4 regions of the Roseibium sp. RP-7 genome follow, and region 2 is predicted to be linked to each of the others. Evidence: predicted binding sites of a transcription regulator. Region 2 holds the regulator's gene; each other region holds the start of a gene.
What was found. Region 2 encodes PhoB, which activates phosphate uptake and scavenging genes when phosphate is short. Its sites were predicted from a motif close to TGTCATNNANCTGTCAT; they were not measured.
Positions count from the first base shown of each region.

Region 1: olsB (l-ornithine N(alpha)-acyltransferase) is a predicted target of PhoB. The motif match lies at 5,069-5,085, and genes of this name have one in related genera.
Region 3: ACVDG9_RS24540 (DUF1045 domain-containing protein) is a predicted target of PhoB. The motif match lies at 1,952-1,968, and genes of this name have one in related genera.
Region 4: ACVDG9_RS24940 (NAD-glutamate dehydrogenase) is a predicted target of PhoB. The motif match lies at 2,828-2,844, and genes of this name have one in related genera.

Region 1 is NZ_JBRKQA010000003.1:621,395-628,559, reverse strand. Features, by position in the region: gene trpS (tryptophan--tRNA ligase) at 106-1,185, shown strand; gene ACVDG9_RS25815 (cupin domain-containing protein) at 1,549-1,863, opposite strand; gene ACVDG9_RS25810 (Lrp/AsnC family transcriptional regulator) at 2,002-2,418, shown strand; gene ACVDG9_RS25805 (ATP-binding protein) at 2,526-4,943, shown strand; gene olsB (l-ornithine N(alpha)-acyltransferase) at 5,233-6,171, shown strand; gene ACVDG9_RS25795 (transglycosylase domain-containing protein) at 6,499-7,165, shown strand, end outside.
Region 2 is NZ_JBRKQA010000001.1:1,170,078-1,177,242, forward strand. Features, by position in the region: gene pstC (phosphate ABC transporter permease subunit PstC) at 1-919, shown strand, start outside; gene pstA (phosphate ABC transporter permease PstA) at 919-2,271, shown strand; gene pstB (phosphate ABC transporter ATP-binding protein PstB) at 2,319-3,080, shown strand; gene phoU (phosphate signaling complex protein PhoU) at 3,112-3,807, shown strand; gene phoB (phosphate regulon transcriptional regulator PhoB) at 3,888-4,589, shown strand; gene ACVDG9_RS05360 (GcrA family cell cycle regulator) at 4,917-5,453, opposite strand; gene ACVDG9_RS05365 (aspartate aminotransferase family protein) at 5,895-7,091, shown strand; gene argF (ornithine carbamoyltransferase) at 7,091-7,165, shown strand, end outside.
Region 3 is NZ_JBRKQA010000003.1:362,012-369,176, reverse strand. Features, by position in the region: gene ACVDG9_RS24545 (alpha-D-ribose 1-methylphosphonate 5-triphosphate diphosphatase) at 1-1,115, opposite strand, end outside; gene ACVDG9_RS24540 (DUF1045 domain-containing protein) at 1,112-1,861, opposite strand; gene phnL (phosphonate C-P lyase system protein PhnL) at 2,007-2,711, opposite strand; gene phnK (phosphonate C-P lyase system protein PhnK) at 2,720-3,508, opposite strand; gene ACVDG9_RS24525 (alpha-D-ribose 1-methylphosphonate 5-phosphate C-P-lyase PhnJ) at 3,505-4,434, opposite strand; gene fosX (FosX/FosE/FosI family fosfomycin resistance hydrolase) at 4,431-4,859, opposite strand; gene ACVDG9_RS24515 (carbon-phosphorus lyase complex subunit) at 4,856-5,980, opposite strand; gene phnH (phosphonate C-P lyase system protein PhnH) at 5,984-6,610, opposite strand; gene phnG (phosphonate C-P lyase system protein PhnG) at 6,610-7,095, opposite strand.
Region 4 is NZ_JBRKQA010000003.1:442,831-449,995, reverse strand. Features, by position in the region: gene ACVDG9_RS24940 (NAD-glutamate dehydrogenase) at 1-2,748, opposite strand, end outside; gene ACVDG9_RS24935 (peroxidase-related enzyme) at 2,856-3,422, shown strand; gene argC (N-acetyl-gamma-glutamyl-phosphate reductase) at 3,562-4,512, shown strand; gene leuD (3-isopropylmalate dehydratase small subunit) at 4,551-5,156, shown strand; gene msrQ (protein-methionine-sulfoxide reductase heme-binding subunit MsrQ) at 6,295-7,161, shown strand.

The DNA.
Region 1 (7,165 bases), on a different contig from region 2:
GTACGCCGTTTCCAGCTTGCATGCATAACGGACCGGGCTTAAACCCGGCCCGCCCAAACATTCATAGCGCCCTTCCAACCGGCCGCACCATCAAAGGGATTTGAAATGGCGGAGTTCCAGCCCCGTGTCTTTTCCGGCGTCCAGCCGACAGGCAACCTGCATCTTGGCAACTACCTGGGCGCCGTTTCGCGCTGGGTTCCGTTGCAGGATCAGATGCCGACGATCTTCTGCGTCGTCGACAGCCATGCCATCACGGCAGGGTTTCCGGATCCGCACGAGCTTGCCCAGGCAACCCGTGAAGTGACCGCTGCCTATATGGCGGCCGGCATCGATCCGAAGAAATCGATCATCTTCAACCAGAGCCAGGTTCGCGAACACACCGAACTTGCCTGGATCTTCAACTGCGTGGCGCGCATGGGCTGGCTCAATCGCATGACCCAGTTCAAGGAAAAGGCCGGCAAGAACAAGGAAAACGCTTCCGTTGGCCTGTTCGCCTATCCGAACCTGATGGCTGCCGACATTCTGGCTTACCGTGCGACCCATGTTCCGGTCGGCGACGACCAGAAGCAGCACCTGGAACTGACCCGCGACATCGCCGCCAAGTTCAACAACGACTTTGCGGACCGGATCAAGGAACTGGATATCGGCATCGAGAACCCGACGCCGTCTCCGGAACTGCCGGAATATCTCTATTTCCCGATGACCGAGCCGATGATCGCCGGCCCGGCTACCCGGATCATGTCGCTGCGCGACGGCACCAAGAAGATGTCGAAGTCCGATCCGTCGGACCTGTCGCGCATCAACCTGACGGACGACGCGGACTCGATCTCCAAGAAGATCAAGAAAGCCAAGACCGATCCGGACGCCCTGCCGAGCGAAACCGGCGGCCTGGAAGGCCGCCCGGAAGCAGACAACCTTGTCGGCATCTATGCCGCCCTGAGCGGCGCGACCAAGGCCGACGTCCTGAAGGAATACGGCGGTCAGCAGTTCTCGGCTTTCAAGCCGGCCCTGTCCGACCTGGCAGTGGCGAAACTCTCGCCGATGACCGATGAAATGCGCCGCCTGATGGACGACAAGGCACAGATTGACGCCATCCTGAAGGAAGGCGCCGAAAAGGCCTCCGCCATCGCCGAACCGGTGCTGAAGGACGTTCGCAAGATCATCGGTTTCCTCGACGTCCGGTAAACCGACGCGACAACAACCTGATCCTGAAAGCCCGGCAGGTTTCTGCCGGGTTTTTTGTTTGGGTAACCGCAATCCGCAACGTTCCACCTTACACCGTTGCGCCTTGCCCGGAAAAAAGCGGAGGTTCGCCTCATACCCTTGCAGGTCGTCATCTCAAGGCTCGACCGTGGGATCCATGCCGATACGCCCCAAATCGGCAAAGCTTTGCGGTGGGCGAAGGTCAGGGGATGGATTGCAGGGTCGAGCCCTGCAATGACGGGGTGGGGTGAGAGGCTGGGACTTTCATCCGGCCGACGGGGCTCACCAGCCGGTTTGTACATTGCCACTGGATCCACTCCCCGGGTTGCCCCGTGATCTACACTGTCAAACGCTATCCTTGCGCTCGACAACGAGCACTCTTGCCTCTCCGACCGGGTGAGCCACATGGGCATCGCCGTCGTTGGCGAAGAAGATCTGTCCTTCGGTCATGCGTTGAACCTTCTCGGTTCCGGCCTCGCGGTAGTGCATGTCGACAGTGCCCGACAGAACCACGAAGACTTCCGGACCGTCGTTGACGTGCCATTTGTAGGGCTTGTCCGTCCAGTGCAGGCGGACCGTGATGCCGTCCAGTTCACCGATCAGACGTGACCCCCAGGCTCTTTCCGCCGTAAAGCTGCTTGTATCGAGATGGAAATCCATGAAACTCTCCCGCTGCAAAATCACTCAAGGGTGCTATCGCGGACAGGCTCTCGTTTCTTCCGGCATTTTGACCGGTTCGGCCGGTCAATTGCCGGTGAACGCAGGCAGTTCGACACACAGGACAATGACAGAAGACCCATGGATTCAATCGACCGGACCTTGCTGCAACTGCTGGAAGCCGACAGCCGGACACCTGTGAAAACGCTGGCTGCCCATGTCGGCCTGGCCCGGTCGAGCGTTCAGGCCCGGGTCCGGAAGCTGGAAGAAACCGGCGTCATTCGCGCCTACACGATCCGGATCAGCGATCCGGAGCCGGCCGAAATCGAAGCCTATCTGTGGATCCGGACAGGCTCGGCGACCTGTGCGGCGATTGCGCCGGTGGTTTCGAAATTCGAGGAGGTTCTCCAGTGCCGCTCGATTTCCGGTGACAGGGACATGGTTCTGCTGGTGCGCGCCCGGACGCTGGAGAGCCTCGCCGAGCTTCGCAATCGTATTGCTGCCCTTGATGGAATTGCCAATGTCGAGACCCATCCGGTGCTGAAAGACTGGATATGAACGCGGCGCGAAATTCCCGATTTACTTTTTTTGTCAGGCAATGAAACGGTTTCTCAAAGTTTACAACGCACTCTCAAGGCAACAGGATCTTGTAGAGAGTAGTTATCTTGGTCAGTCAAAACAGCGAACGCGCCGTCAATGCCGCGCCAGAAGCCGATGACACGCAGGACAAATTCTTTGCCGAAGAGCAAAAGCTTTCCTCTGCGGACACCGTAACTACAGACGAATATTCTTCCAGCGTCACGAAACCCCTCGACGAGGAGGACGTCGGTCCCGAAGTCGGCCCAGGTCGCCGGGCCACCGACGCGCCCGTCTCCGCGCCTGCCAAATCGCTGCAGCATCTTGCCCTGGCGGGCATGATCATCGGCCTTGCCGCCGGTTTCATCATGGTTTCCAGCGACAGCCTGAACCGGTTTCTCGGTCTTGGTCTGACTTTCTTTGCCGGTGGGCTGGCTGTCTGGCGGCTGTTTGCCGACGACATGCAGCGCTCGGTGCAGGCGTTACAGGTGAAGGATGAAAAGATCCGCCGCCTGATGGCACGCTGCGAGGAACTGGAAGACCGCGCCTGGGAACTTGGCGAATCCGACGAACGTCACGCCAGCATCCTGGCAACGCTTGGCGATGTCGTCGTCCGGCGCGACCAGGACGGCACCATCACCTATGTGAACTCTGCTGCAGACGATGTGTTCGGGCTCGGACATGCCTTGCAGCCGGGTGCAACCCTGCATCTGCCGCTGCTTGAGGAAGTGGGCTTTGAAAGCGCCGTCACGCAGGCCCTGGACAAGACGACCCCGGGCATGGGCTTTCAGGATCTCCACATCGACACCGCACAGGGCCCGCGCTGGTTCTCACGTATCGACATTCCGGTGCGCGACACCACGACGGACCGCCAGTTGGTGCAGACCGTTCTGCGCGACGTGACCGAGCGGCGCCTGATCGAGGAAGAACTGCTGGCTGCCCGTCATTCCGCCGAAAGCTCCAACGAGGCGAAATCCCGTTTTCTCGCGACTGTCAGCCACGAGATCCGCACGCCGCTCAACGGGGTGCTCGGCATGGCCGCGCTCCTGCGCGACACCCGCCTGACCAAGGAACAGAGCGCCTACATCGAGGCGCTGGAAACCTCGGGCGAAACATTGCTGCTCCTGATCGATGAAGTGCTCGACTTTTCCAAGGTGGAGGCCGGCAAGCTCGACATTCAGGCTGCCCCGGTTCGGGTTGGCGCCCTGGTGGAAAGCGTCGTTGAACTGCTTGCTCCGAAAGCCCACGCCAAGTCGCTTGAAATCGGCTCCATGCTTGACCCGAACCTGCCGGAAGAGGTGACGCTGGACGCCACCCGTGTCCGCCAGATCCTCTACAATCTCATCGGCAACGGCATCAAGTTCACCGATGAGGGTGGCGTTGCCGTCGAACTGACAGGGCGCCCCAATCCGGACGGTGGCGGTTTTCTGGATATCGACGTGCGCGACAGTGGCATCGGCTTTGACGAACAGGAGGCCGAGCGGCTGTTTCAGGAATTCGAGCAGGTCGACCATGGCCCGGCGCGCAAGTTCGGCGGCACCGGCCTCGGTCTGGCCATCGCCCAGCGGCTTGCTGGCCTGATGGGTGGCGAAATTGCCGCGCAGCCCTCCGAAGACGGCGGCGCGCAGTTCCGCGTGTCCTTGCCGATCCCCGAATCCCTTGTTGCCGACACGGATCCACGCCTGGCCAAGCTTGAGGGCCGCAGGATCGTGTTCGTCAGCACCAGCCAGATCGAATGCCCGTTGCTGGCCAGACGGCTGCAATATCACGCAGCCAATGTGTCCGTGCATGCACCGGGCAGTTCGGATCTTGATGCCGCGCTGGCCGAGGCCGATCTACTTGTTGTCGACAACGGTGCCCTGTCCGACAGCGGCGGCTGGCTGGCCTCTGCCCGCCTGACCGGATGCAAGGCTCCTGCCGTCGTTATGATCGCCCCGCCGGAGCGCGAGCGCCTGGAACATCTGCGCGAAGCCGGCTATGCCGCCTATCTGATCCGCCCGGTGCGGATCGAGACCCTGGTCCAGATCTTTTCCGGCCTGCTGGACGACGACGGCATGGAACACGCCTGGGACGCAAGCGCGGAGCCCGTCAGCAACGGCTTCCTGCCGAACCGCTACAAGGTTCCGGCCCGGCCGCTGCGCCTGCTCGTGGCGGAAGACAACGACATCAACCGCCTTTTGAGCGAAGCCATGCTGCGCAAGCTCGGCCATGTGCCGGTGATGGTGATCGACGGCGAAAAGGCCGTCGAGGAAGCCGCCAGCGGCGCTTATGACGCAATCCTGATGGACCTGCACATGCCAGGCCTCGACGGGTTCCAGGCCATTCGCCAGATCCGGTCCGACGAACAGGCCGCCGGCCGGGCCAATGTACCGGTGCTGATCGTGACCGCCGATGTCATGAAGGATGCAAGGGACAAGGCGGCAGAAGTGGGCGCTGCCGGCTATCTGACGAAACCGCTTTCCGTGGAAGCGATTTCCGACGCATTGGCCGAAATCAGCCGCGCCTGACGCAGCGAACTTTCCCTGTCGCGACAGCCGGAAGTGGAAACGCTTCCACCGGCGCTCGTAGAAATTCACAAAGCCGCAAGAGTGGGCTAAGCTTGCTCGTGGAAAACACGGCGCAAAAAACCGAGTGTCATCCAGCTGTCGGAATAGTATGTTCTACGGCAGGCTTGAAGCACACTGACCGGGTTCGGACGTAATGTTCCGGCGAAGGTAATTCGGCAAGTGAAACAGACGAGAACCTGTGAAACCTGTCAGTGCGCCATAAGGAATACACGAGGGTGGAATGTCCATAATGCGCCAAGGGCTTTTTTCTCCCAGGAAACTGGTCAGGAAATTCACACCGGCAATGCGTCCGGACGCCAACCTCCCCAACGCGCAGCGCATCGGGCCAGCGCTGCAGACCCCGGTCAAGACCGGCGAAACGCTCGGCCGGATCGGATCTCTGGAAGTACGGATGGCCCGTAACTTCAAGGAAGTGAAAAAGGCACAGCGCCTGCGCTATGACGTTTTCTACGAGGAAATGTCGGCCATTGCCGATGCGCATACGCTGGCAACCCGCCGTGATGCCGACCCCTTCGACGCCTATTGCGATCACCTTCTCGTGGTCGACCACGACTTGCAGAAGCGCAACAAGCTGGGCCGCCTGAAGCCTGAAATCGTCGGCACCTACCGGATCCTGCGCCAGGAAATCGCCGATCAGCATGCCGGTTTCTATACCGCCGCCGAATACGACATCCAGTCGCTGATCGACGCAAACCCGGGCAAGCGCTTCATGGAACTCGGCCGGTCCTGCGTTCTGAAGCCGTACCGCAACAAGAAGACCGTCGAGCTCCTGTGGCATGGCATCTGGTCCTATGTTCTGCGCCACAACATCGATGTCATGCTCGGCTGTGCCTCGATCGAAGGCACCAATCCGGATGCCATCGCCGGCCAACTCGCCTTCCTGCATCACAATGCCCGTGCCCCGGAAGAATGGCGCGTGCGTGCGGTGGAAGACAGATACGTCGAAATGAACCGCATGCCGGCCGAGGAACTCAATTCCAAGGAAGCGCTGCGGGCCCTGCCACCGCTTGTGAAGGGCTATCTGCGCCTCGGCGCGTTCATTGGCGACGGTGCGGTGATCGATCACCAGTTCGGCACGACGGATGTGCTGATCATCATGCCGGTGTCCGAACTGAACACGCGCTACGTCAATTATTACGGCGCCGACGCAAGCCGCTATTCCAGCTAGCTCCGGCGATTGCTGCCAAGCTTTCCTTCGTCCTCCCGGCCAGGCTTGACCATTAGCCGGGATCGCGGAGGCACAAGCCTTTGCATTTTTTCTGCGTTTGAGCGGCTATCGGTTCCCGGTGCTGCGGGTTTGCTGCCTTTTGTGCGGGACGGTTATCGAGCTAGTGCGCGGCGCCTGTAGCTGAACATCCCGTCGTCTTGCCCGTGCAAAAGCCCGTAGCCTTAACGCCCCCTTAAATCGCCGCAATTTAAGCTCATCTCCGGGGAAACCGGCGTTTGCCGGATAACGCCAACCCTGGTTGGTACGGAGTTAGGGGACGAAGGATCAATGGCGCCTCGGGCGAAACGCCAGCCGCGTGTTGAACCGACATTCGGAAATTCAGGCAGCAGCCTGCTCGACCTGCGCTTGAGCCCGCAGGACCGTCCAGCTGCGCCTTCTTCCAAGTCGTCCGGCAAGGGCAAGACCCGCAAGGCGCCGGCCAAGAAAAAACCCGCTTCCTCCACCCGCAAGACGGCCAAGAACGGCAACGGCAATGGCCGAGGCAACGGAAGGGGCGGTGGCCGGTCCGGCGCCAAGCGGCGCAAGGCCAAACGCAAGAACAGGTTCCAGGCACCCACTGCCTTCGGTCGCCTTCTCAAGCGCGGCTTCTACTGGAGCATGGTGCTTGGCATCTGGGGCACCATCGCCGTTGTCTGCCTGGTCGGCTATTACGCCGCCTTTCTGCCGCCGACCTCCGAATGGCAGGTTCCGGCGCGACCGCCAAACGTCAAGATTGTCGCCGCCAATGGCGAATTGCTGGCAAACCGCGGAGACACCGGCGGCGAGGCCGTGCGCCTGGAGCAATTGCCGCCCTATCTGCCCAATGCCGTCATCGCCATCGAGGACCGGCGCTTCCGCTCCCATTTCGGTGTCGACCCGGTCGGTCTTGCCCGCGCCGTCTACACCAACTTCACCTCCGGCCGCCTGCAGCAGGGCGGCTCGACGCTGACCCAGC
Region 2 (7,165 bases):
GGATTTCCGTGCCCGCAACGTCGTGGAAACGGCCGTCCGCTATATCCTGATTGCAGCAGCCTCGATCGCCATCCTGACGACTGTCGGCATCGTGCTGTCGCTGATCTTCAACACGGTCGAGTTCTTCCGGCTCTATCCGGCTGCTGATTTCTTCTTCGGCCTGACCTGGGCGCCGAGCTTCGGCGGTGGATCGGAGCTGGGGATCGTGCCGCTGATCTGGGCGACCATGTATATCTCCCTGATCGCACTTGCCGTTGCCGTACCGATCGGTCTGTTCGCTGCCATCTACCTGTCTGAGTATGCAACGCCGCACGTACGCGCCGTCGCCAAGCCGCTGCTCGAGATCCTGGCCGGTATTCCAACCATCGTTTACGGTCTCTTCGCGCTGCTGACAGTCGGCCCGCTTCTGATGAACGTCTTCGGCTCCGGCGGTGCGCTTGGCGTAAGCTGGATGTCCGGTGCTTCCTCGGTGTTCACCGCGGGCGCTGTCATGGGCATCATGCTGATCCCTTTCGTCAGCTCGCTTTCCGACGACATCATCAACGCTGTGCCGCAGGCCATGCGTGACGGATCGCTCGGACTTGGTGCCACCCATTCGGAAACCGTGAAGCAGGTCATTCTGCCGGCGGCCCTGCCGGGGATCGTCGGGGCCATCCTGCTGGCGGCCTCTCGCGCCATCGGTGAAACCATGATCGTTGTGCTGGGGGCCGGCGCAGCTGCCCGCCTCAGCATGAACCCGCTCGAAGCGATGACCACCGTGACCGCGAAGATCGTCAGCCAGCTCACTGGTGACGCCGACTTTGCCTCCCCGGAAGCCCTTGTCGCCTTCGCACTCGGCATGACCCTGTTCGTCGTGACCCTGGGGCTCAACATCGTCGCGCTCTACATCGTGCGCAAATATCGGGAGCAGTACGACTAATGACCGACACGACCCTTACGCCACCGTCGGGCAAGACCAGTGCTCCGACCCCGCACAAGACCACGTCGATCCTCGAACTCGATCCGCTGACCAGAAAGCGCAACGCCGCTGAAGCGCGCTTCAAGCTCTACGGCATCATTGCCATCGGCATCGGCCTGTTCTTCCTCGTCGCGCTGTTGTGGGCAATCCTGTCCAACGGCCTTGGCGCCTTCAGCCAGACGTTCCTGAAGGTGGATGTCCCGCTCAATCAGGAGCAGATTGCCGAAGCGGAAAAGTCGGTGGTCAAGACCTCCAAGTATCGGGCCATCATTGACGACGCCTTTGCCAAGGAACTTGCCGGTCTCAACATCACCACCGACATGTCGGCAAAGGACCTGCAGAAGCTGTTCTCCTCAGGGGCTGCCGCAACGGTTCGTGACTATGCACTTGCCAACCCGGACAAGATCGGCACGACGGTAACCTTCGAGCTGATCGCCTCATCCCGTGTCGACGGCTACCTGAAGGGCCGCGTCAAGCGCGAGGATCTTGCCGAAGACAAGAACCTGGATGCCGCACACCTGGATCTGGCTGACCAGATGCAGTCCGCCGGCATTCTGGAGAAACGCTTCAACTGGGCCTTCATCACCGGAACCGATGCTTCCGACAGCCGTCCGGAGCAGGCCGGCATCGGGGCGTCCATGATCGGGTCGCTGTTCATGATGCTGGTGGTGCTGTTCCTGTCGCTGCCGATCGGCGTGGCCGCTTCCATCTACCTGGAAGAGTTCGCTCCGCAGAACAAGTTCACCGATCTGATCGAGGTGAATATCTCCAACCTGGCCGCCGTTCCGTCGATCGTGTTCGGTATTCTCGGTCTGGCGGTGTTCATCCAGTTCATGCATCTGCCGCAATCCGCACCACTGGTCGGTGGTCTGGTGCTGACGCTGATGACACTGCCCACGATCATCATCTCCACCCGCGCCTCCTTGAAGGCCGTTCCGCCGAGCATCCGCGATGCGGCCCTTGGTATTGGCGCCTCCAAGATGCAGTCGATCTTCCACCATGTCCTGCCGCTGGCAATGCCTGGAATTCTGACCGGCACGATCATCGGTCTGGCACAGGCGCTTGGGGAAACCGCTCCGCTGCTGCTGATCGGGATGGTCGGTTTCATCGCCTCCAATTTCCCGGACGGTGTGGCTGCCGGTTTCTTCTCTCCGAACTCGGCCATGCCGGCCCAGATCTACGAGTGGGCGAAACGCGCCGACCCGGCTTTCTATGAACGCGCTTGGGGCGGGATCATCGTGCTGCTGGTCTTCCTCATGACCATGAACATTATCGCTATCATCCTGCGCCGCAGGTTTGAACGCCGCTGGTAAGGATTGCTCCGATGAACGAGATGCCGAATTTTGAACAGGCGAAAACCATGACCGACAGCAAAATTTCCGCGAACAAGGTGCAGGTCTATTATGGCGATACCCACGCCATCAAGGACGTGGACATCGAGATCCAGCCGCGGTCCGTGACTGCCTTCATCGGTCCCTCCGGATGTGGCAAGTCGACGTTCCTGCGGACGATCAACCGCATGAACGACACCATCGACATCTGCCGTGTGGAAGGGTCGATCAAGATCGACGGTGAGGACATCTACGATCCCAAGGTCGATCCCGTACAGCTGCGCGCCAAGGTCGGCATGGTTTTCCAGAAGCCGAACCCGTTTCCCAAATCGATCTACGACAACATTGCGTACGGTCCGCGGATCCATGGTCTGGCCCGCAACAAGTCCGAGCTTGATGAAATCGTTGCCTCCAGCCTGCAGAAGGCCGGGCTTTGGGAAGAAGTCAAGAACCGTCTGGACGAGCCGGGCACCGGCATGTCGGGCGGTCAGCAACAGCGTCTGTGCATTGCCCGTGCGATTGCCGTCAGCCCGGAAGTGATCCTGATGGACGAACCGTGCTCGGCGCTCGACCCCATCGCTACCGCGAAGGTGGAAGAGCTGATCGACGAACTGCGGGAAAACTTCACCATCGTGATCGTGACCCACTCGATGCAGCAGGCTGCCCGTGTGTCTCAGCGTACCGCGTTCTTTCACCTGGGTGTTTTGGTGGAGGAAGGTCTGACGGAGGACATCTTTACCAATCCGAAGGACAAGCGTACGCAGGACTATATTACGGGCCGCTTCGGCTAAGCATTTTTTAGGTTTCTGAAGGGGACACAGGATGTCTGAACATACAGTCTCGGCTTACGATGACGAACTGACGGCCATGGCCGGCAAGGTTGCCGAAATGGGTGGTATTGCCGAAAAGGCTTTCGCCGATGCGGTGTCCGCTCTGGTGTCGCAGGATCTGGAGCTTGCCAAGGCGACGATCAAGGGCGATGTCCGTCTGGACAGCCTTTACAACGAACTTGAAGTGAAGCTGATCGAGCTGATCGTCCGCCGCCAGCCGATGGGGCAGGACCTGCGTGAAATCACCGCCGCAACGCGCATTGCCAATGACCTGGAGCGTGTTGGCGATCTTGCCAAGAACGTTGCCAAGCGCGTCATCGCCATCGACAGCGACTTGCAGTCCAAGAAGCTCGCGATCGGTGTGGAGCACATGACGGAACTCGCTCTTTCGCAGCTCAAGCAGGTGCTGGATGCCTACGCCCGCAAGGATGCGGAAGCCGCCCGCCGGGTTCAGGAAGCCGACGCCGAAGTCGACGCGATCTACACGTCGATCTTTCGCGAACTCCTGACCTACATGATGGAAGACCCGCGGGTCATTACCCAGTGCGTCCATCTCTTGTTCTGCGCAAAGAACATCGAGCGCATCGGCGATCACGCGACGAACATCGCCGAGAACGTCTACTACATGGTCACGGGCGAGCGTTTGCCGGAAGACCGGGCAAAGGTCGACGAAACAGGCGCGGTCTGACCCGCCGATAATCGTCGGATTTGCAGAAGATCTTAACGGCCGGCGCTTCGGCGCCGGTTGCGGTAATTGGAGCGAGATGTATGCCGAAGGTGCTCATCGTTGAAGACGAAGAACCGCTCAGCCTTCTATTGAGATACAATTTGGAAGCGGAAGGGTACTCGGTCGAGTCCTGTGTCCGGGGTGACGAGGCGGAAATCCGCCTGCGGGAAAGCCTGCCGGATCTGTTGCTGCTCGACTGGATGCTGCCGGGCCTGTCCGGAATTGAACTGTGCCGCCGCCTGCGGGCGCGCGAGGATACCGAACGCCTGCCGGTCATCATGCTGACGGCACGCGGTGAGGAAGCAGAGCGCATCCGCGGCCTGTCGACCGGTGCCGACGACTACGTGGTCAAGCCCTTCTCGGTACCGGAATTGATGGCCCGCGTGCGCGCCATCCTGCGCCGGGCAAGCCCGGAAGTGGTGTCCAGCATGTTGCGGTCCGGCGATATCGAACTGGATCGCGAAACGCACCGCGTTCGCCGCAACACCAAGGAAATACACCTGGGGCCGACGGAATTCCGCCTGCTGGAATTCCTGATGACATCGCCTGGCCGTGTCTTCTCCCGCGAACAACTGCTGGATGGGGTCTGGGGTCACGATGTCTACGTGGACGAACGCACTGTCGATGTTCACGTCGGTCGCTTGCGCAAGGCTCTGAACAAGGGCAAGGCAAAGGATCCTATCCGTACCGTCCGTGGTGCCGGATACGCCTTCAATGACCAGTTCACCTCTGCCACTGCCTGAGGGCAACTTGCAGAATGGAATTAAGGAGCCCGCTTTCAAGCGGGCTTTTTGTTTCTCAACGGTTATGTGCCTTTCGCGGAGCAAGGTTCTCTTCTGCGACCACCCCATCAGTTGTGTCGGTGTCGGGGCTGATCCTTCGGTCCCTGTCGTGGCGGAGCGGTCAAACAAGGTATGTTTTGATGGAACGGAAACGGCATGGAGCGGTGCCGAGAACAAGCCGTGGGAGGTCACTGTTCGGGGTCGGGCATCTGGTCAATGGAAGGCCCAAACAAAAAAAAGCCCGCCAAATCGGCGGGCTTTCTCATGAATTGGTTAGGTGCGAGGCTATCAGCCTGCCTGAGCCATCGTCTTGCGATCGCGGCGGCGGTCGGCGACCGGCTGATACGCGATCTTGCAGTGATGAGCGCAGTAGGGGACGCCGGCATCGGACTGGCGGCCGCAGAAGTAGAAGTCGTCGGTCGCCGGGTCGCCAATCGGCCATTTGCAGGTCCGCTCGGTCAGCGTCAGGATGGTAGCCCGCTGCGAGATCGGAACGAGCTCTGCAATCGGCTCTACGCGCGGCTTGGCGGCCACCACTGGTGCAGGCGAGATGTCTGCTTTCAGGGCCGTCGCGCCGATCGACTGCGGATGTGAAGTCGTCGGTTTCTTCGGCGCTGCACCCGTTGCAGGAGCTGCGGTGCGCGGCCGGCGCGGCTTGGCGCTTGAAGAGGTGGACTTGGCGCGGCCGGACAGGCCAAGGCGGTGCACCTTGCCGATCACGGCGTTACGGGTAACACCACCCAGTTCGCCTGCGATCTGGCTTGCGCTCAAGCCGTCGCCCCAAAGCTTTTTGAGAAGCTCAACTCGTTCGTTTGTCCAACTCATTGCCGCACCCTTTAGTTTGACCGTCCTGCGGCCATTAACCCCGTGTTAAGCATGCGCAAGCACGCTTAATGCTGGCAGATCTAGTGCCTCTTGGTGATTTGCCTCACGAGATCTCGTGTCTGATTGCTGAGAGGTTACAATAACGTTAATTTGTCAGGCAACCACTCGACCCAAACCAGTTGGGGATGAAACGACTTTTCCCCAATTATGGCGAGGTCATTGAGAATTTTATGAAATCCGCCCTCCGCGGCACATGAAATGTCTTGTGCGCCATTTCCATTGACAGTGCATGGTACCGGCAGTGTATAAGAAAGCCGCTGCGTGCCGCCTCATCGGGGCGGCACGTTGCGTTTTGGCCCTTCGGCATCTTTTTAAGGTGACGGCCCGGCGTCGGGGCGACGCAGGGGACAGCAGGGGCGTTTAAAGGAGACAAACGAGGTTATGTCCGCGACTGCACTATTCGGAAATTACGCAAGATCGAACCTTTCTTTCGATCATGGGGAAGGCGTCTGGCTGGTTACCACCGATGGCCGACGATTCCTCGATTGCGGTTCCGGCATCGCGGTCAACGCACTCGGTCATGCCCATCCGCATCTGGTCAAGGCGTTGCAGGATCAGGCAGCCAAGCTGTGGCATACCTCCAACCTGCACCAGATCCCGGATGGCGAACGGCTGGCGCAGCGCCTGTGCGCGGAAACCTTTGCCGACAAGGTGTTGTTCGTGAATTCCGGCGCGGAAGCGATGGAAGCTGCCATCAAATGCGCGCGCCGTTATCATTATGACAACGGCAACCCCGAGCGGTTCCACATCGTGACCTTCGAAGGCGCCTTCCATGGCCGGACCATCGCGACCATCGCGGCTGGCGGCCAGGCGAAATATCTTGAAGGCTTTGGCCCGAAGGCTCCCGGTTTCGACCAGGTGCCGGCAGGAGACCTGGATGCGCTGAAAGATGCCATCGGTCCGCAAACGGCCGCGATCGCGATCGAGCCCGTGCAGGGCGAGGGCGGTATCCGCGAAATTCCGGCCGATTTCCTGCGTGCGCTGCGCAAGATCTGTGATGACAACGGCATTCTGCTGATCTTCGACGAGATCCAGACCGGTGTCGGACGGACCGGCAAGCTGTTCGCTCACCAGTGGACGGGCGTGGAGCCGGACCTGATGGCAATCGCCAAGGGTATCGGCGGCGGGTTCCCGATGGGCGCATGTCTTGCAACGGCAGAAACGGCAGCGGCGCTGTCCCCCGGGACCCATGGCACCACCTTTGGCGGCAATCCGCTGGCCATGGCAGTCGGCAATGCCGTTCTGGACGTCGTTCTGGAAGACGGGTTCCTGGAAGGTGTCCGTCAGAAGGGGCTCAGCTTCAAGCAGAAGCTGGCCGGACTGGTGGATAGTCATCCGGACGTTCTGGCGGAAGTGCGCGGCAACGGCCTGATGCTCGGTCTGAAATGCGTGGTGCCGGTGGCAGATTATGTGCTTGCAGCCCGTGAAGCCGGTCTTCTGGCAGTTCCTGCCGGCGATAACGTGGTGCGCATCATGCCGCCGCTGACCATGAGCGAAGAGGAAATTTCCATTGCTGTCGAGCGCCTGGAACAGGCTGCTGTCGCCATGGAAGCGAAATTGGCGGAAGGAGCGGCCTGATGACCGCAAACGGAACCTACCGGAACTTTCTGGATCTGACGGACTTCGAAGGCGACGAACTGCGCGCCATCCTG
Region 3 (7,165 bases), on a different contig from region 2:
CCGCGCACGATCGGGATGTCACCAACCATTTTCACCTGGATGAGATCGGCTCTGAGGCCGGGTTCCAGGGTGCCGCGGTCTTGCAGGCCAATGGCCTTCGCGGGCGTCGCCGTGACCATGGCGACTGCCTGTGGCAGGGCAATCGCCTCGACCTCTGCAGCCAGCTGGAACGCAGCCTGAAGCAGCGAAATCGGCACATAGTCCGAGGAGAGCACATCCAGAACGCCCGCTTCGGCAAGCGCCTTCGCCGAGATATTGCCGGAATGGGATCCGCCGCGGACGACGTTCGGCGCCCCCATCAGAACAGCCATACCGGCTTCGTGAGATGCCTTGGCGGCTTCCAGCGTGGTTGGAAACTCGGCGATTTTCGTCTGCAGTGAAATCGCCTCGTCCACATGGGCGGTGGTGGCGTCGTCGTGGCTGGCGATGGCGATGCCGCGCGATTGGGCGATGGCCGAGAGATGCTTGCGGTTTTCAGGAGCAAGACTGCTGGCGCGCGCCTGGCGCTTGCGGATGAAGTCGTCCATCTGGGCGTCGGTGAAGCCCTTCTTGCCCTGATAGTAGATCTTGTAGGCATCCATCGACACGAACTGGCGCTGGCCGGGTGTGTGGTCCATCAGCGAGATCAGGCGGATGCTGTCGTCGTCCTCGAACACCTTGAAGGCGCTGAGCACGTCGGGTGCAGACACTTCGCAGCGCAGGTGGATGAAATGGTCGGCGCGCAGGCGGTTTTCCCGCTGGCCGGTTTCAATGGCATCCGCAAGCGCGCGCATATCCGAATAGCCAAGGTCCGCGTCTTCATCCATGCCGACGCGAAGCGCGTCGAACACGGTGGTGATGCCGGAACACGCGATCTGGGCGTCGTGGGCCTGCACGGCGGAAACCGGGCTCCAGCGCACCTTGGGACGCGGCGCGTAGTGGGTTTCCAGGTGGTCGGTGTGCAGTTCGACCAGGCCTGGCAGCAGGTAGTCGCCTTCGCAGTCATGCCCGTCGACCTCGGTCGGTGACCCGATGCCGGAAATCAGACCGGCATCATCGACCGTCAGGGAACCGTCGAACACTTCGCCTGCGAGAACCAGACTGGCATTCTTGAAGACTTTGGGATGCTTGCTCATGCAGATTCCTCTTGGGAAAGACGCTCGGCCTGGCTGAGCGCGTCGGCGGGAGCGACGCTGCCGGTCAGCTGAAAGACGGTATGGACCTGGAAAGGCGCGCCGCGTTCGGCTTCGGTGTAGAGCGCAACGTGGCGGCACAGCCGCTTCTTGCCGATGACATCCGCAAAGTGGTCCTGGGCGGCATTTGCCATCCGCTCCATGTCGCTGTCGTCTTCCAGTTTGTTGGAAAGGGTCAGGTGGAAGCGGAATTCATCGAAGATATAGGGATAGCCCCACCTGACGAGATAGGTGTCATGCCTTTCCGACAGTCCGCTCTTGCGGCGGCGCTCAAGATCCGCCTCGGACAGTGGTGCGCGGAACGGCTCGAAGCGACGCACGCACAGGCCGGCGAAGGCGCGCAGGGCCGGCTCTTCTGCCTCAGGGGTCAGCGCCAGAAAGCGGCCAAGCCTGTTCACGCCGAGCGCTTCTATCTCATAAGGGGCGATTTCTTCCGCAAATGCTGCGCAAGCGTCCAGCAGCGCTGCCTCGGTCTGATCGGCTGCGAGAGAAAACGGGGCTTTCAAGGTCCCGTGAAATCCATAGCGCCGGGGGTCGGTCGTCAACTCCTGGAAACGTGCCGATGTCATGCCGGGCAGCTCCGGCTGCGGAAGGGCCGTGCCGGAAAAGGGATCGCGCCCGAGCCAGGAATTTCCGAGCTGCATCAGGCGGTCGTCGGCATCGGCGGCGAAATAGAGGGCGTAGCGCATGAAGAAAATCGCGATTTTGAAATGTGGTTTGGCCGGATGTGGCAGGGCCACATCCTTCAACTTTCTGAGGGAGTGACCTAAAGGCGGGCGGTGACTTTTCTGTGACAGTTTCCGCCCGTCTGCAAGCCTTTCCTCATCTCGTGGCTCAGGCGGCTGCCTCCGCGCTGAAACCGGTCACGTCGATGATGCGGTCGGCTATCTGCTCCCGGACGTCCTGGTCGTGAAGAATGCCCACCATGGCAACGCCCTGGGTTTTCTTTTCTTCCACCAGACGGACGACCACGGCCCGGTTGGCAGCGTCGAGAGAGGCGGTTGGCTCGTCCAGCAGCAGGATCGGATAATGGGCAATGAACCCCCTGGCGATGTTCACGCGCTGCTGCTCGCCTCCGGAGAACGTGGCGGGCGGCAGGGTCCAGAGGCGCTCGGGCACATTCAGCCGCGACAGCAGGGAGCGGGCCTTGTCGACGCCCTCTGCCTCGCTGGTGCCCTGGGCGATAAGAGGCTCGGCGACGACGTCTTCGGCCGAAACACGCGGGATGGTGCGCAGGAACTGGCTGACATAGCCGATCGTGTCTTCTCGCAGGCGCAGGACCTTGCGCGGCTCGGCCCCGGCAATGTTGACGATTTCATCGCCAACCGTCACCAGGATCTGACCCTCGTCACAGCGGTAGTTGCCGTAGATCATCTTGAGGATCGAGCTCTTGCCGGCACCGGAGGGGCCGCCAAGGACGACACATTCGCCGGAATTCACCGAGAATTCGACCTTCTCGACCACGGGAATGACGGTTCCGCCCTGCAGGTGCATGGTGAAGGACTTGCCGACGTTGTTGAGATAGAGGCGTACGGGCATTTCGGTCCTCATACCTGGAGAATGGAAGAAACAAGCAGCTGGGTATAGGGCTCGCGCGGATCGTCGAGCACCTGGTCCGTCAGGCCGCTTTCGATGACGTTGCCGTGGCGCATCACCATGATCCGGTGCGACAGCAGCCGGGCGACCGCAAGGTCGTGGGTGACGATGACCACGGAAAGTCCGAGATCGGCGACCAGTCGGCGCAAGAGGTCGAGAAGACGTGCCTGCACGGAAACGTCCAGACCGCCTGTCGGCTCGTCCATGAAGACCAGCCTTGGTCTCGTGACGAGGTTGCGGGCGATCTGCAGGCGCTGGCGCATGCCGCCGGAGAAGGAGCGCGGATCGTCGTCGATCCGGTCGCTGTCGATTTCCACCCGTCCCAGCCAGTCGTCGGCGGTGGAGCGGATGTTGCCATAGTGGCGCTCGCCAACCGCCATCAGCCTTTCGCCGACGTTGGCGCCTGCGGAAACGTTCATGCGCAGCCCGTCCGCAGCATTCTGGTGCACGAACCCCCAGTCGGTGCGCATCAGCAGGCGGCGCTCGGCCTCGGTCAGCTGATAGAGGTTGCGCATGGTGCCGTCGCGCATGCGGTATTCGATAGCTCCCGCCGTCGGCGCGAGACGTGTCGACAGGCAGTTGAGCAACGTGGTCTTGCCGGAGCCGCTTTCGCCGACGATGGCAAGCACCTCACCGGGCCAGAGATCGAAGGAGACATCGGCGCAGCCGATGCGGTCGCCATAATAGCGGGTGACGTTATGAACCTGCAGCAGCGGGTCCGCGGAGGGAAAGGCGTTCATCGGGCGGTCTCCTCTGCCTGGGTGGCGCCGAACTGGTGTGCCGCCGGATCGGCCGCCATCGGGCCGAGATGGCCGTCCGCGCGCCGTTCCTCGCAATAGTCGCTGTCGGAGCAGACGAACATGCGCCCGCCCTTGTCATCCAGGATCACCTCGTCGAGATAGACATTCTCCGCGCCGCACAGGCCGCAGGGCTTGTCGAACTTCTGCACCTCGAAAGGATAGTCCTCGAAGTCGAGGCTTTTCACCTTGGTGTAGGGCGGAATGGCGTAGATGCGTTTCTCACGTCCGGCACCGTAAAGCTGAAGCGCTGCCATCTGGTCGATCTTCGGGTTGTCGAACTTCGGCGTCGGCGAAGGATCCATCACGTAGCGGTCGTTGACCTTCACCGGATAGGCGTAGGTAGTGGCGATATGGCCGTTCTTGGCGATGTCCTCGTAAAGCTTCACATGCATGAGGCCGTAATCCTCGAGCGCATGCATCTTCCGAGTCTCGGTTTCGCGTGGCTCCAGGAAACGCAGGGGCTCGGGAATCGGCACCTGGAAGACAATGATCTGGTCTTCGCGCAGGGCCTTTTCCGGAATCCGGTGGCGGGTCTGGATGACGCTTGCCTCCGATGTCTCGTAGGTGGTGCGCACGCCGGCGGTCTTTTCAAAGAAACCGCGCAGGGAAACCGCATTGGTGGTGTCGTCGGAGCCCTGGTCGATCATCTTCAGGCAATCGTCCTTGCCTAGGATCGCCGCCGTCACCTGCACCCCGCCGGTGCCCCAGCCATAGGGCATCGGCATTTCGCGCGAGGCGAAAGGCACCTGGTAACCCGGTATCGCGATGCCCTTCAGGATTGCCCGGCGGATCATGCGCTTGGTCTGCTCGTCCAGATAGGCGAAGTTGTATTCGCCCTGTTCGAAAATCTGAGCCGTGTCGTTCATTGCGCAGCACTCCGTTCCCTGAGTATCCGGCGATAGTGGTCGAGGCGCATGTCCAGCGTTCCGGTGTGCAGCTCGAACAGGTGATTGTCGTTGTCGTAGAAGTAGATGGACCTGCCTTCACCTTCGACGCGGGCGCGCGGTGGTTTGACTTCCAGGCCAAGCCGCTCGACGGCTGCCAGCTTCGTGTCGAAGTCTTCCTCTTCGATCTTGAAAGCCACGTGGTTGTAGGTGCGCTCGTTCAGGGCCTCGCCCTGCATGATCGCGATCCAGACGTCACCGACCAGAAAGAACTTTTCCTGGGAGAGGGAAAAGGTGGCCTCTTCGCTGGAGTAGACTTCCCGGGCTCCGAGCACCGTCGTCAGCAGGTTCGCCATCCTGTCCAGATCACTGACGATGAACGTCATATGACTAAGTCCGCTGCTCATTCCGCCGCCTCCTGGGCGGTGTTGCCCTCTTCTTCTTCCTGGCGTCGTTTTTCGAACCATTCGCCGCGCATCCGGCGCACCAGATCGAGTTCGGCCTGGAAATCGACGTAATGCGGCAGCTTCAGGTGTTCGACGAAACCGGTCGCCTGGATGTTGTCTGAATGGGACAGGACGAATTCGACATCCTGAGCCGGGGCGGACTGTTCCTCGCCCAGTTCCTGCCACCGCATGGAACGGTCGACCATGGCCATGGACATGGCCTTTCTCTCCACCTGCCCGAACACGAGGCCGTACCCCCGGGTGAAGGTCGGGGCGGTCTTGGCCGAACCCTTGAACTGGTTGACCATCTGGCACTCGGTTACCTTGATGGCGCCGAGCGTCACGGCGAAGCCGAGTTCCTCGGCGAAGAATTCCACCTCGACCTCGCCGTAGCGGATTTCGCCGGCGAAAGGGTGTGTGCGGCCATAGCCGCGCTGGGTGGAATAGGCCAACGCCAGCAGAAAGCCTTCGTCGCCACGGGCAAGGTTCTGCAGGCGCAGGTCCCGGTCGGCCGGGAAGGACAGGGGCTCGCGGGTCAGGTCGCCGACGGGCGCGTTCTCGTCGGTTACCGGGTCCGGCTCCATCAGGCCTTCGTCGCCAAGCAGGTCGGTGACGCGCGGCATGCTGCCTTCTTCAGCGGCAGCTGTTTCGACAGGCTTTTCGAGACCGTCCTCTTCGGCGGCCAACGCGAAATCCAGAAGGCGGTGGCTGTAGTCGAAGGTCGGGCCCAGCACCTGGCCGCCCGGCAGGTCCTTGTAAGTGGCTGAAACGCGCCGTTCCACCAGCATCTTCGCGGTGTCAATCGGCTGGCTGTAGCCGAACCGTGGCAGGGTCGTGCGGTAGGCACGCATCAGAAACGCGGCTTCGATCAGGTCTCCGCGCGCCTGCTTGATGGCAAGTGCGGCCAGCATCTCGTCATAGAGCGAGCCTTCGCCCATGACACGGGCGACAGCATGGGACAGCTGCTGGGCGATCTGCTCCAGCGTCAGCGAGGGAACGGAGGTGTCGCCCCGGCGGCGCTTGGCCATGAGCTTGTGGGCGTTGCGGATGGCCTTTTCACCACCCTTTACGGCTACATACATGGATCAGACCTCCGCTTTGAGGATGCGGGTGGAACGGGGCAGGGCAGACAGTGCTTCCTGTCCGGCAAAAACCAGATCGATACCCCGTGGAAACTGGCGGTTGTTGGCGATCACCTGGTCCCAGAACACTGGCGGAACCGGACCGGTGCCAAAGGAAACGGTGTCCTTGATGCCCGGGCCGCTAAAGGAGACGGCCGGATGGGACCCGAAGTCCTGACCGGTCAGGATCACCGTTGTCGACCGGTCCGGATATTCGGCCGATCCCTGGTTGAAACTTGCCAGGGGGATCATGCTTACCGGTGCGCTGACCAGCGCAAAGGCCGCTTCCACCGGTTCGGTGACGATCGAGCAGCCGGTGTGGAAGCGCAGAAAGGTCTTCACGGCGTCCGACGTCATCAGAGGCTTGTCGAGCCAGATCGGCGTGTCGTAGTCGAACAGGGTCAGGGCAATGGCGGCGGCCACCTGCGTCAGCGGTGCGGGCGGCTTCAGATTGCCGGCGGAAATCGCCTGCCGCGTACCCGGCCGGGCCATGGCATTCATGATAGCGCGAAAGCAGCCCTGCGCATCGTGAACCGGGTCCTGAAATCCTGCGGCCAGCGGGGCGGCGGCGGTCTGTTGTACTGCGCTCATCAGTTGTCTCCCCGCACCATGGTGAAGAAGTTGACCTTGGTGGCCTCGGTTTCCTCGCGAACGGTTTCCTGCGTGCCTGCCTGGGCTTCGGCCAGCGGAGCGATGATGTCCGTCTCGATGCGCTCCTGCATTGCAGGGCGTTGCCACAGGGCGTCGATCACGGCGGACTGCAGCGCTTTCTGCTTATTGCGGCCAAGGCTGTAGGCATTGCCGGTTTCACCGGTTTCCAGGCGAACAACGCAGCGGGTGACGGTGACCTCGCCCAGGTTGAACGGACTGCCGGTGCCGCCCATGCGGCCGCGCACCATCACCAGGCCGGTTTCGGGCTGGCGCACCAGCTCGTAGCTTTGCGGCGGAAGTGCGTTGAATTTTTCCGCGACGGCCTCGGCGGAGGCTGCGGCCAGCGTCGCGATCACCTTCTGGCGGGCGCTCACGGCTGCGCCGGGTTGGGTGTCTGGGGAGGCGGAAGAGGTAATGTCTGTCATGAAGCGCGCCTTTTGGGTTGGGCGGTTCTTCGGAAAGCGTTTGAAAACGCCCTTGTCCTAGACTTGATTT
Region 4 (7,165 bases), on a different contig from region 2:
CTTGTCGGCTGCAACCACCAGGTAGGGGTCGTCACCGTCATAGCGCTGCACGCGCTCCGGCGGCAGGATGTTGTCCTCGCCGAGGTTGTCGGTCACGTCCAGAAGGGCGTTGATGAAGATCTTGTAGCTTTCGGTGCCTTCCTTGAACCAGGCATCGCGATCGCTCATCGGCGGCAGGTTCTTGGGCACGAAACCACCCTTGGCACCGACCGGGACGATCACTGCGTTCTTCACCTGCTGTGCCTTCACCAGACCGAGCACTTCGGTGCGGAAGTCCTGCGGCCGGTCAGACCAGCGCAGGCCGCCACGGGCAACCATGCCGAAACGAAGGTGCACGCCTTCCACGCGGGGGCTGTAGACGAAGATTTCCCGGAACGGACGCGGTTGGGGCAGGTCGTCGATCTGGCGGCTGTCGATCTTGAAGGCAAAGGTCGGCTTGGGCTGCCCCTTCTTGTCGAGCTGGTAGAAGTTCGTGCGCAGGATCGATTCAATCGTGTTCTGGAACCGGCGCAGGATGCGGTCGTCGTCAAGGCTGGCGACGTCCTCCAGATCGGCGGTCAGTTCGCTTTCCAGCCGTTCCGTGCCGAGGTCCCGATCCTTTTCGGTGACATCCGGGTTGAAGCGCAGGTGGAACAGTTCCACCAGTTTGGCCGCGATCTTCGGGTAGTTGTTGAGCGTGGACCACATGTAGTCTTCGGAGAAGCGGATGCCGGCCTGGCGCAGGTATCTCGACAGCGCGCGGATCACCGCCACGTCGCGCCAGGCAAGCTCCGCCGTCAGCACCAGGCGGTTATAGCCGTCGTCTTCCGCCAGCCCGGTCCAGACTGCCATGAACATGCTTTCCAGCCGGGGTTGCAGCTGATCGGAAAAGACGATGTCTTCGCCGCTGCGCGATTCCAGCGTCATTTCGTGCAGGTAGGACAAGGGGGCATCGGCCGGCGTGACACGGTAGGTCCGCTCGTTGATCACCCGGAAGCCCATGTTTTCCAGGAGTGGCACGCGCGCGGAAAGCGGGATCGGCGAACCGCGGTGATAGACCTTCAGCGACAGGCGGCTGTCCCTGGTGCCCGCCTGGCGGTGGAACGTGATGGTGGTGTCGTTCTTGTCGGACAGGGTTTCCAGCTTGACGATGTCGAACAGCGCGGACTGGGCGTTGTAGACTTCCTTGTAGCCGCCATGGAACGAAAGCGCGTAACGGTCGGCCAGCTTGCGGGCCTGTGAAGGTGCGAATTCGTCCTTGAGCGCGTCGCGCACACTGTCGGACCAGGTGCGCACCATGTCGGCAACGGCGGCCTCCAGCTCTTCCTGCTGGGGCGTCGGCGTTTCCCCGCGATCGCGGCCGATGATGTAGTGAACCCGCGCAAGCGGACCTTCTGGATAGGTAACGTACCAGGCCGACACGCGACCTTCATAGACCGAGGCCAGATAGGTGCCGACGTTCAGGCGAACTTCGGTGGAATAGCGGTCACGCGGGACGAAGACCAGAATGGAGACATAGCGGTCGAACTTGTCCGGGCGGGACAGCACGCGAATGCGCGGGCGCTCGTCCAGCTGCAGGATGGCGATGGAAAAGTCGAACAGGCGCTCCCGTTCGATCTGGAACAGCTCGTCACGCGGGAAAGCTTCCAGAACGTTGCGGAGGGCGCGACCGGAATGGCTTTCCGACCCGTAGCCGGCGCGGGCCAGAACGCTGGCAACCTTGCGGCGCAGGAACGGGATGGTGCTGGTCGGTTCGGTATAGGCGGTCGAGGCGAACAGGCCGACAATGCGCAGCTCGCCGTTCATGTTGCCTTCGTCGTCATAAAGCTTGGCGCCGACGTAATCCATGTGCACGCGTCGGTGCACGGTGCTCTTCACGTTGGCCTTGGCGATGATCAGCGGTTCGGGTTTCTTCAGGAACTCGCGAATTTCCGGCGTGATCTGCACGAACTCCGTGCCGCGGCGGAGAACGCGCACGTCCGGGTCGGACAAGAGGCCGAGACCCGTACCCTCATGGGGGGAAAGCTCGCCCTCCTCGACGCCGCCTTCGAACATGTATTCGCGCATGCCGAGGAAAATGAAGTTGTCGTTCTCCATCCACTCCAGGAAGTGGATTGCCTCCCACAACTCATCACTGCTGCCGGGAATTTGCGTGGTCTTGTAGGTGTCGATGGCCTCCGCCAGGCGTTCCTGCATCGGCTTGAAGTCCGACACGACGGCGCGGACATCGGACAGAACCTTGTCGAGCCGTGCCTTGAGGGCCGCGCGGGCTTCGGGCGAATCAATCCGTGTCACGTGGATATGGATGAGGCTTTCCTGCCGGTCGGTCCGCTTCGGTGGTTTCTTGCGGGCCGTGGCGCTTGTCAGTTTGCCGTTGTCATCCCGTTCCACGATGAAGATCGGGTGCAGGACCAGATGCACTTCGATCTTGCTTTCCTGCAGCTCGTCCATGACGGAATCGACCAGGAAGGGCATGTTGTCGTTGACGATCTCGATAATCGAGACGCCCTTGACCTTGCTGCCCTGGGCCTTGAACGCCGGATCGGCGATGCTGACACGATGCGTGCCGAGTTCGTGGTTCTGGAAATCCTGCCAGGCGTCCCGGGCAAAGCCGGTCAGCTCTTCCGCGGTGTAGGCCACGAGGTCTTCCGCTGCGCCCCGGTCATAAAAGGCGCGGGAAAACTCGGCGAGAGCCGGATCTTCCTGATTCAAGGTTGCTTGGACCGCGTCGATGAGTTTGAGTTTCTCGACGTCGTGTTTGTCCGGCATTTTCCATCCCCTTAGGCGATCGTATGGTTTGGCTCTGTCGCTCGCTCGTTCTAAGACTTAAGTTCATATTTCAGCGACATAAACGGTTTCATGACGGGAGGAGCAAATTGTCAAGTAAAGTCACGGCCTTGCAAATCGATTCAAATGTAACATTGAGTGAAAAGACACAGGCTTATTTCGACTTGTGCCAGGAGAAGCTGGGTCTCGTTCCCAACGTCCTCAAGGCATATGCGTTCGACGAAACGAAGCTGCGCGCCTTCACCGACATGTACAACGACCTCATGCTGGGCGAATGTACACTCTCCAAGCTCGAGAGAGAGATGATTGCCGTTGCGGTATCAGCGGTCAACCGCTGTTTTTATTGTCTGACGGCTCATGGTGCTGCGGTGCGCGAGCTTTCCGGGGACCCCGTGCTGGGGGAACTGATGGTGATGAACTACCGCGTTGCGGACCTTTCGCCAAAGCAGCGGGCGATGCTCGACTTCGCCGTCAAGTTGACGGAGAAGCCGGCGGAAATCGTGGAAAGCGACCGGCAAGCCCTGCGTGATGTCGGGTTTACGGATCGCGACATCTGGGACATCGCCTCGGTAACGGGCTTCTTCAACATGTCCAACAGGGTGGCAGCGGCGTCCGACATGCGCCCGAATGATGAGTATCACTCAAGGGCCCGTTGAGATAACGGAGCGTCGCGCGGCGGTGACAAGCCGCGCGATTGGGTGTATGACGCTTGCGATTTTGCACCGATCTGCCTGACGGCTTTCGGGCCCTGGGGTTCGAAACTGGCGGCGATCACGAGAGGGAGAGGAACGGGCGATGGTTGCGCGCGTGTTTATTGATGGTGAAGCCGGTACGACGGGTCTGCAGATCCGCGAGCGCCTTGCCATGCGCCGCGACCTTGAGCTGATCTCCATTCCGGACGAAAGCCGGAAGGATCCGGCTGCCCGGGCCGACTACCTCAACAAGGCCGATATTGCCATTCTTTGCCTGCCGGATGCGGCGGCCAAGGAAAGCGTTGCCCTGATCGAGAACGACACCACCCGTGTGATTGACGCCTCCAGCGCCCACCGGGTTGCCGAGGGCTGGGCCTACGGCTTTGCCGAAATGGACCTCGACCAGGCCGACATCATCGCCGCGGCCATGCGCGTTGCCAATCCGGGCTGCTGGCCGCAAGGCCTGATCGCCGCGGTTCGTCCGCTGATCACCGCGGAGCTGCTGCCGTCGGACTTCAACCTGACCTATTTCGGCATCTCCGGGTATTCCGGTGGTGGCAAGGGCATGATTGCCGATTACGAAGCCGCCGGAACCAGCGCAAATTCGTTTGCGCCGTACGCGCTCGGGTTCAATCACAAGCACCTTCCGGAAATGACGGAATACGGCCTGCTCGACGCAGCTCCACTGTTCACTCCGACTGTTGGCGATTTCTACAAGGGCATGCTGACGGTGGTTCCGTTGAACCTGGCAGGCCTTGCCAAGGTGCCGACGGGCGAGCAGCTGCATGCGGCGATCGCCGATCATTTCGCTTCGGCACCCGGCGGTTTTGTCGAGGTCGCGCCGCTGGAAGCGCTCGAGAAATCCGACAGCCTCAATCCGCAGGCGCTCAACGACACCAACAAGCTGCATCTGCACGTCTTTGCAAATGACGCCAGGGCGCAGGCTGCGATCGTTGCCGTCTACGACAACCTGGGCAAGGGCGCGTCCGGCGCTGCCGTCCAGAACCTCAATCTGATGCTCGGTGTCGATCAGACAACCAGCCTTGCCGCGTAAGCGGCATCCGTTTTCAGGCCTTTCAGGAGAGAAGAAGAATGGAAAAATTTGAGACCCTGACCGGTGTCGCAGCGCCGTTGCCGATCGTGAACATCGACACGGACATGATCATTCCGAAGCAGTTCCTGAAGACGATCAAGCGCACCGGCCTCGGCACCGCGCTGTTCCACGAAATGCGCACCAACGACGACGGATCGGAGAACGAGAGCTTCGTTCTCAACAAGGCCGCCTACCGCAATGCCAAGATCCTGATCGCCGGTGACAACTTCGGCTGCGGTTCCTCGCGCGAGCATGCGCCCTGGGCACTGCTTGATTTCGGCATCCGCTGCGTGATCTCCACCTCGTTCGCCGACATCTTCTACAACAACTGCTTCAAGAACGGCATACTGCCGATCCAGGTTTCCGAAGACGAGCTGGAAACCCTGATGCATGCGGCAGAGCGCGGCGCCAACTTCACGCTGACGATCGATCTGGAAAGCCAGGAAATCAAAGGCCTTGAGAGCGGCGACATCGCCTTCAAGATCGACAGCTTCCGCAAGCATTGCCTCATCAACGGCCTCGACGACATCGGCCTGACCATGGCGAAGGCCGGTGAAATCGACACCTTTGAAAGCAAGATGGGCAACGACCGTCCCTGGGTCTGAGCCGGACTGCAATGACTTTTGAAAAGCCGGGTTTCACGACCCGGCTTTTTTGTTTTGGTTGCCTCAGGTTCTTTAAGGCGCGCGACGCGTCGCCAAGACCTGATCCTCCACTCACAGGGTCAATCCTCCGGATTTCGATCACGACAACCGCATTCAGCCGTGTTGTCCTGAAGCCCATCAACCTTGTCATCCCTGCGCAGGCAGGGATCCAGTATTCATTGGGTTCGTGAGGTTTTTCGGGTCTGATCCCACGGCGTACTGGATCCCGGTCTTGTCGCTGACGCGTCAAACCGGGATGACAAAGAATGTGGGAATGTGTGGTTCCAAATCGGATGTCCTGCTCCGACCGGATACAAGCCGGCCGTGTTGAAAACTTGGTCGACAAATGGGCTAAATGAAGTTTTCCGGTGCGCCGCCCACCGCATTGGTTCGCTTCTTCAGCCCTGTGACCGAACCGCAGCTGCATGATCACGGCTACCGCATTCAGCCGTCTTGTCCTGAAGCTCATCAACCTTGCCATCCCTGCGAAGGCAGGGATCCAGTATTCATTGTGTTCGCGATGTTTTCCGGGTCTGATCCCCCGGCGTACTGGATCCCGGTCTTGCCGCTGACGCGTCAAACCGGGATGACAAAGAATGCGGGAATGAGTGGTTCCAAATTGGATGTCCTGCTCCGACCGGATATAAGCCGGCCGTGCTGAAAACTTGGCCGACAAATGGGCTAAATGAAGTTTTCTGGTGCGCCGCTCACCACCTTCGTTCGCTTCTTCACACCTGTGACCGAACCGCAGCTGCATGATCGCGGAACCGCATTCAGCCGCGTTGTCCTGAAGCCCATCAACCTTGTCATCCCTGCGAAGGCAGGGATCCAGTATTCACTGGGTTCGCAAGGTTTTCGAAGTCTGTTCCCATGGCGTACTGGATCCCGGTCTTGCCGCTGACGCGTCAAACCGGGATGACAAATCACCTGGGCATCCTTGGTTCCTGTCGGATTGAATACAAAGGGTCGGCGCCGAAAGGCGCTTGCCGGTGAAGCGGGACAGGGAAAGCTGGATAACCGCCTCTCATCTTCTTCACGCAGGCTTGAAAAGCTTTTCAGTGTCCTTGAACGTTTCGTGCGATAGTCCGAACGCATGGATATGATGACCTTGGCACCAAACGCTCCCTGGACCGACCGACGCGGCAACCTTTCCGGTCTGCGATTGGCTGTATTCATTGCCGTGCTTCTTCCGGCGTTGCAGATCTTCTACAGCCTCGCCTTCGGACCAGTGCTGCCGGAGCCCTTCGAGATGGAGCTTCATGCCAGTGGCGACTGGACGGTGCGTTTCCTGCTTGTGACCCTGGCGGTAACGCCGCTCCGGAGGATCTTTTCCTGGAACAGGATCGTCGGTGTCAGGCGCATGCTGGGTGTGACAGTGCTTGCCTATGCGCTCTTGCACCTGGGGCTTTACGCTGCGCAGGAAAGCTGGAACCTCGGCAAGGTCGTGTCTGAAATCGTTCTGCGCTTTTATCTGACCATCGGCTTTGTCGCGCTGTTCGGGCTGGTGGTGCTGGGTGCGACCTCCTTTGACAGCGCCATCCGCAAACTCGGGCGGAACTGGCAGCGGCTGCACACCCTGATCTATCCGATCGGCGTTCTCATGCTGTTCCACTTCTTCCTGCAGTCCAAGTCGGACGTCACGCAGGCCACCTTGATGGCAGGCCTTTTCGTGCTGCTGATGATCTACAGACTTGCGGTCAAGGCAGGCTTCAGCCTTGCCAACCCGCTGGTTCTGGCGGTTTGCGGGCTGCTGGCAGCTGCAGGGACTGCCGGGATCGAATTTGCCTGGTACGCACTTGCCACCGGCATTCCTGCCGACCGGGTGTTCCAGGCCAACTTCGCCCTTTCCGTTGCAATCCGTCCGGCTATCTGGGTCGGGATCATCGGGCTCGGGGTTGGTGTGGCGGCAATGGTTCAATGGATCGGCGGATTGCTCGGCCCGAAGCTGGGGCTGAAACGGGCGTAAAATA